One region of the Halomonas sp. GD1P12 genome, then DNA from elsewhere that is predicted to be linked to it. Evidence: predicted binding sites of a transcription regulator. Region 1 holds the regulator's gene; the other holds the start of a gene.
What was found. The regulator sigma-54, encoded in region 1, starts transcription at its own class of promoters, with help from an activator protein. The targets are predictions, from matches to a motif close to TGGCACNNNNNTTGCTNT.

Region 1 (3,383 bases):
CGACCGCCACCGGCGAGCGCGCCTATCTTCGCAACCAGCTCGAAAATGAGCCGGCGCCCATGGAGGGCTGGGCGCGACGCATCGTTTACCACGTCAGCGAGCGCCGGGTCGAGCTGATCGATCAGGCCGAGCTCACCCAGCGCAGCGACCGCTTTCGTGGCGGGCGGCTGGAGTATTTTATCGACCGCGAAGTGGTTCAGGCGCGCTCCGACGTCAGCGGTGGCGACAACCAGCGCATTCGCATGACGCTGCAGCCCGCGCAATAGGAGAGTCATCGTGTCGAGCACCCAACCTGAAGCGATCAAGACGCTTCACGCCCGCCACCTGGCCAAAAGCTACAAGCGCCGCCGGGTGGTCAAGGATATCAATCTGGAGATCACCCAGGGCAGCGTCGTGGGCCTGCTTGGCCCTAACGGGGCGGGCAAGACGACCTCGTTTTACATGATCGTGGGGCTGGTCAAGGCGGATGCCGGAAGCGTAGGTATCGACGAGCTGGATTTGACCCGGGCACCGATGCACGAACGCGCCATCGCCGGCATCGGCTATCTGCCCCAGGAGGCATCGATCTTTAGAAAGCTCTCGGTGGCCGACAACATCATGGCCATTCTGGAGACGCGCAAGGAGCTGGACCGCCCTGCCCGCCAGGCGCGCCTGGAGCAGCTGCTGGAAGATTTTCACATCACCCACATTCGCGACAACCTGGGGATGAGCCTCTCCGGTGGCGAGCGCCGCCGCGTGGAAATCGCCCGGTCGCTGGCCACTGACCCGGCCTTCATCCTGCTCGACGAACCCTTCGCCGGGGTGGATCCAATTTCCGTCGGCGAGATCAAGTCGATCATCCTTGCGCTCAAGGCGCGCCATATCGGCGTGTTGATCACCGACCACAACGTCCGTGAGACGCTGGATATCTGCGACATCGCCTATATCGTCGGCGACGGCCATATCATCGCAAGCGGCGACGCCGACGCCATTCTTGGCGATCAAAAGGTGCGCGAGGTCTATCTGGGCGCAGATTTTCGCCTCTAACCCGGTGACAACCATAAAGTTCCGGGTAGTGGCATATTTATTGCACTTGCGTCGAACCCCGTCTCGCTCTAGTGTGGAGCTTTACGAGTAACGAGTGGTTCTTCGATGGTCATGAAAGCTTCTCTACAGCTGCGCGTCGGTACGCAGCTGACCATGACACCGCAGCTGCAGCAGGCTATCGCCCTGCTGCAGCTCTCGACGTTGGACCTGCGCCAGGAGATCCAGCAGGCGCTCGACGCCAACCCGCTTTTAGAGCAGGAAGACGAATTCGGCGAAGAGACAACCCAGGAGACGCCAGAAACCGAGTGGGAAGAGAGCATCCCCCAGGAGCTTGCCACCGACAGCGAATGGTCCGACACCTACCAGGACATGGCCGCCGGTGGCAGCGGCGAAGGCCCGGATTTCGAGCGCCAGGCCACTGGCCAAAGCCTTCAGGGGCATCTGTTGTGGCAGTTGGCGATGACGGATACCAGCCCACGAGACCATGCCATTGCCGAAAGCCTGATCGATGCGCTGGATGCCAACGGCTACCTGACCCAGCCGCTTAACGACATTCGCGAAGGCCTTAAGGCCCAGGGCCTGGACGGCCTGAGCCAGCGGGAGGTGGAAAACGTGCTGCTGCGCGTGCAGCAGTTCGAGCCCACCGGCGTGTTCGCCCGCGATCTGCGCGAGTGTCTGCTGCTACAGCTGGCAGCGCTTGCCGACGATACTCCGCTGCTGATGCAGGCCCGGCGCCTGGTGCGTCAGTTTCTGGAAGCGCTGGGCAAAAACGACCTGCGCCTGTTGAAACGCCGCCTCAGCCTCGATGACGAGCAGCTCGACGATGTGGTTCGGCTGATTCGAAGCCTCGACCCGCGCCCGGGCAGCGCCTTTGGTGCCACCAACCAAAGCTACATCACCCCGGACCTGGTGGTCCGTCACGACCAGGAAGGCTGGCATCTCGAGCTCAATCCGGAGGCGCTGCCCAAGCTTCGCGTTCAGCCGGACTACGCCAGCCTCATCAAGCGCGCCGACAAGAGCCAGGACAATCAGTTCTTGAAAGAACACCTGCAGGAGGCGCGCTGGCTGATCAAGAGCCTGTCGAGTCGAAACGACACCCTTTTGCGCGTTGGCCGCGAAATCATCGCTCGCCAGATCGGTTTTCTGGAGCGCGGCGAAGAAGCGATGAAACCGTTGATTCTCGCCGACATCGCCGAAGCGGTGGAGATGCACGAGTCGACGATCTCGCGGGTCACGACGCAAAAATATATTCACACGCCCCGCGGCGTATTCGAGCTCAAGTACTTTTTCTCGAGCCAGGTGAGCGGTCAGGACGGCGGCGACAGCCACTCCAGCACCGCGATCCGCGCCCGGCTCAAAAAACTGATTCAAGACGAAACGCCAGGCAAGCCGCTATCGGACAGCCATTTGGTCACGCTACTCGAGGCCAACGGCATCAACGTGGCCAGGCGCACCGTGGCCAAATACCGCGAAGCGATGGGCATTCCCTCCTCCAGTGAGCGGCGCCGTTTACGTTAAACGGGAAACTTGCCGGCAGGGCTTTGCAATGGCGGAAAAAGGGTTACAATCGAAGGACAGTCCTGGATTAGGAGTACGTCGATGCAAGTGAACATTACCGGTCATCACCTGGAACTGACAGACGCCCTGCGTGACTACGTCAACGAGAAACTCGAGCGTATCGAACGCCACTACGACAACATCACCACCGTGCAGGTGACGCTGTCGATCGAAAAGGAGCGTCAGCAGGCCGCCTGCACGCTGCATGCTTCGGGCGCCGACGTACACGCCGAAGCCGAGGACAACGATATGTATGCCGCCATCGACGCCCTGGCCGACAAGCTCGACCGCCAACTGGTAAAACACAAGGAAAAAGCACAGGCCCGCGCCCAGGGCGCTGGCGTGCGTTAATTCGATGACCCTGGAAACCATACTCCCCCCGGAGCGCGTGCTGTTCGACGTCCCCGGGGGCAGCAAAAAACGGGTGCTGGAGTTCTTCAGCACGTTCATCGCTCAAAACACACCGAGCCTGGATAGTCAGGAAGTCTTCAGCCGGCTGGTCGGTCGTGAGCGCCTTGGCAGTACCGGCATCGGCAATGGGGTCGCGATTCCCCACGCCCGAAGTCCGCACTGCAGCGCGCCGATCGCCGGCTTTCTAAAGCTCGCCGAACCCGTCGACTTCGACGCCATCGATGGCGATCCGGTGGATCTGGTGTTCGTGCTGCTGGTACCGGAAGAGGCGGACGACACGCATCTGGCGCTTTTGGGCCAGGTCGCCACCATCATGAACGACGCCACGACCCGCGCGCAGTTTCGAAAGTGTGAAAGCCAGCGCGAGCTTTTAGAGCTGGTCACCGCCC
Region 2 (3,383 bases), 1.4 Mb from region 1:
CCACCAGCACCTGAAAAATGAGCGCGCGCTTGGCGCGGTCTCGCCAGAAGGGGGGCTTGTGGCCCCCCGGGCGAGCGGTTGGTCTTGCTGACATGAAGGCGTCTCCGCGATACGGCAGGATCGATCAAACGGCCCGCCGGGCGATGCACGGCGGGCCGGGTATTGCGAGACGCTTAGCGAATCGGCGGTGCGTAGTGGAAGCCGCCCTGGTTCCACAGCGCGTTGACGCCGCGTTCGATCTCGAGCGGGGAATCCATGCCGACGTTTCGGTCGTAGCTCTCGGCGTAGTTACCGACCTGGCTGATGATGTTGTACGCCCAGTCGGCCTCAAGGCCCATGCCTTCGCCGTAATTACCGTCCTGACCCAGGATACGCGCGACGTCCGGGTTTTCGCTGTCCATCATGTCGTCGACGTTTTCAGAGGTGATGCCGTACTCCTCGGCGTTGAGCATCGCGAACAGCGACCACTTGACGATGTTGAACCAGGTGTCGTCGCCCTGGCGTACCACCGGGCCCAGCGGCTCTTTCGAGATGATGTCCGGCAGGATGACCGCGCCTTCCGGGTCGTCGAGCTGGATGCGCAGCGCCGCCAGCTGAGAGGTATCGGAGGTCAGTACGTCGCAGCGCCCGGATTGGAAGCCGCCCACGGTCTGCTCGGAGGTGTCGAAAACGATCGGGTCGAACGCCATGTCGTTGGCGCGGAAGTAGTCCGCCACGTTGAGCTCGGTGGTGGTGCCGGACTGAATACAGATCGCCGCACCGTCGAGTTCATCGGCGCCACTGAGCCCTAAGTCGCGGTTGACCATGAAGCCGATACCGTCGTAGAAGGTGACGCCGGCGAAGTTGAGGCCGAGTGTCGTGTCGCGGGTGGTGGTCCAGGTGGTGTTACGCGACAGCACGTCGACCTCGCCCGACTGCAGCGCGGTGAAGCGCTCGACGGCGTTGAGCGAGATGTAGTTGACCGCGTCGGCATCGCCCAGTACCGCGGCGGCCACGGCGCGGCAGATATCGACGTCGAGCCCCTGCCACTCGCCGCTATCGTTGGGGGCGGAGAACCCCGGCAGGCCATCGCTCACGCCACACTGCACGGCGCCTCGTGAGCGCGTATCTTCCAATACGTCCGCCTGAACGCTCGCGACACCGGATAGGGTAAGAGCGCCGGCAGAGGCCAGCAGTACCGCGTTTTTCTTATTGAACATGGTGTTTCCCGTCCTGTTATTTGAATATCGTTATACATGCCGGTAGTGCATGACACCTCTAACGCTAGCAAGGAAGATGCCAGAAAGGACTTGGCGACTCATTCAGCGCTTTTCAACGCAAAAGCGCCAACGTTATGACCAAAGTGGTGGTGTAAAACGGTGCGGAATCGGCTACGCATCGCTCTCTTTTGGTGCGACTTCCAAACGTTTGTTTGAAATTCGTCGAGCAAAAACAGCCAAATAGCGCCGGCGCGCCTAGCGAATGGGCGGGGCGTACTGCACACCGCCATCTTTCCACAGCGCGTTTAGCCCGCGGCCGATATTAAACGGTGAACCCGTGCCAACGTTGCGATCGAAGGCGTCGGCGTAGTTGCCGACCTGCTTGATGATTTGATAGGCCCAGTCGGCGTCAAGTCCCATGCCCTCGCCAAAATCGCCGTCGCGGCCCAGTAGGCGCATCACCTCCGGGGCGTCCTCCTTGAGCATGTCATCGACGTTGGTTTGGCTCACGCCCAGTTCCTCGGCGTTGAGCATGGCATAGAGCGACCACTTGACGATGTTGAACCACTGATCGTCGCCCTGGCGCACCGCCGGCCCCAGCGGCTCTTTCGAGATGACCTCGGGCAGCACCACCGCCATGTCCGGATCACGAAGCTGCATGCGCTGGGCGTAGAGCTGCGAAGAGTCCGAGCTCAGCACGTCGCAGCGGCCCTCCTCGAAGCCGATGATCGACTGCTCCGGGGCGTCGAAGACCACTGCTTCGAAGGTCATGTCGTGGCGGCGAAAGTAGTCGGCCAGGTTGAGCTCGCTGGTGGTGCCGGACTGGGTGCACACCGCCGCCCCGTCGAGTTCGCGCGCGCTTTGCACCCCCAGGTCGCTTGCCACCATGAACGCCTGACCATCGAAGTAGCTCACCCCGGTGAAGTGAAGGCCAAGGGTCGTGTCGCGACTCGAGGTCCAGGTCGTGGTGCGAGCCAGCACGTCGACTTCACCGGACTGGAGCGCGGCGAAGCGCTCGACGGAATCGAGCGGCACGAACTCGACGCGTGCGCCTTCGCCAAGCGCGGCGGCGGCCACCGCCCGGCAGATGTCGGTATCCAGCCCCCGGTAGGTATCCTCGTCGTCCAGCGCCGAAAAGCCGGGCTGGGCGGCGTTGACCCCGCAGCGCAGCGACCCGCGCTCCTTGACCGTCTCCAGCGTATTGGCCTGGGCCAGGCCCGGGAGTAACAGCGCCGCGGCCAGCACGCCGGCCATACCGCTGCATCGATGGAGTTTGTTCATTGTTATTGCTCCCTCTGATTGGAAAGTCGTGCGATCTACAAATACCATCAAAAAGACCGGGCAGTGCCCGGTCTCGTCAACGTTTTGGCCGCTCGATGAGCGTTAGGCGAAGGCGGCGCGCATGAACGGCGGCAGCGCCAGGGCGCCGCGATGAGCCTCTACCGTGTAGTACTGTAGCGGCATTTCGTGGCCTGCGGCAGCCTCTTCACGGAAGGTTTCAACGCTTGCCCCCTTGCCGGCCAGCGTCACGCTCCACCAGCCGGACGGATAGACCGGCTGCGGGAAGGGGAGGGTCGCCACGCTTTCAAAGCCTGCCGCCTGCATGTCCGTGCGCAGCTCGCGAATGATCGAGCCCGAGTGATAAAGCGGCGACTCGCTTTGCTGCACCAGCACGCCGCCGGGCTTGAGAATCCGGTGGCAGCGCTTCAAAAAGTCGGTCTTGAACAGCCCTTCCGCCGGGCCGACCGGGTCGGTGGAGTCGATGATCAGGACATCGATGCTTTCGTCCTCGGCGTCATTGACCCACTTCACGCCGTCGGCGAACAGAAGCTCGGCACGCGGGTCACTATTGGACTCGACCAGCGCCGGGAAAAAGCGCTCGGAAGCTTTAGTGACTTCCTCGTCGATATCGATCTGGGTAACCTTCTCGACGCCTTCGTGGCGCAGTACTTCCTTGAGCGTGCCGCAGTCGCCGCCGCCGATGATCACCACACGCTTCGGGTCTTTGTGAGTAAAGAGCGCCGGATGAGCGATCATTTCGTGGTAGAGGAAGTTGTCGCGGTCGGTCAGCATCACGCAGCCGTCCAGCACCATCAGGTTGCCGTAGGTTTCGGTGGCGTACACCTCGAGGTGTTGATAGTCACTCTGCACGTCCCAAAGCTTCTCGGTGATCTTCATCGAAAA

Region 2: OCT39_RS16170 (amino acid ABC transporter substrate-binding protein) is a predicted target of sigma-54. The motif match lies at 1,264-1,281, and genes of this name have one in related genera.

What each region holds. Positions count from the first base shown of each region.
Region 1 covers NZ_CP107007.1:2,124,610-2,127,992, forward strand. The annotation lists gene lptA (lipopolysaccharide transport periplasmic protein LptA) at 1-266, shown strand, start outside; gene lptB (LPS export ABC transporter ATP-binding protein) at 301-1,026, shown strand; gene OCT39_RS09955 (RNA polymerase factor sigma-54) at 1,132-2,544, shown strand; gene hpf (ribosome hibernation-promoting factor, HPF/YfiA family) at 2,626-2,934, shown strand; gene OCT39_RS09965 (PTS sugar transporter subunit IIA) at 2,939-3,383, shown strand, end outside.
Region 2 covers NZ_CP107007.1:3,511,615-3,514,997, reverse strand. The annotation lists gene OCT39_RS16175 (amino acid ABC transporter permease) at 1-94, opposite strand, end outside; gene OCT39_RS16170 (amino acid ABC transporter substrate-binding protein) at 174-1,199, opposite strand; gene OCT39_RS16165 (amino acid ABC transporter substrate-binding protein) at 1,455-2,480, opposite strand; gene speE (polyamine aminopropyltransferase) at 2,583-3,383, opposite strand, start outside.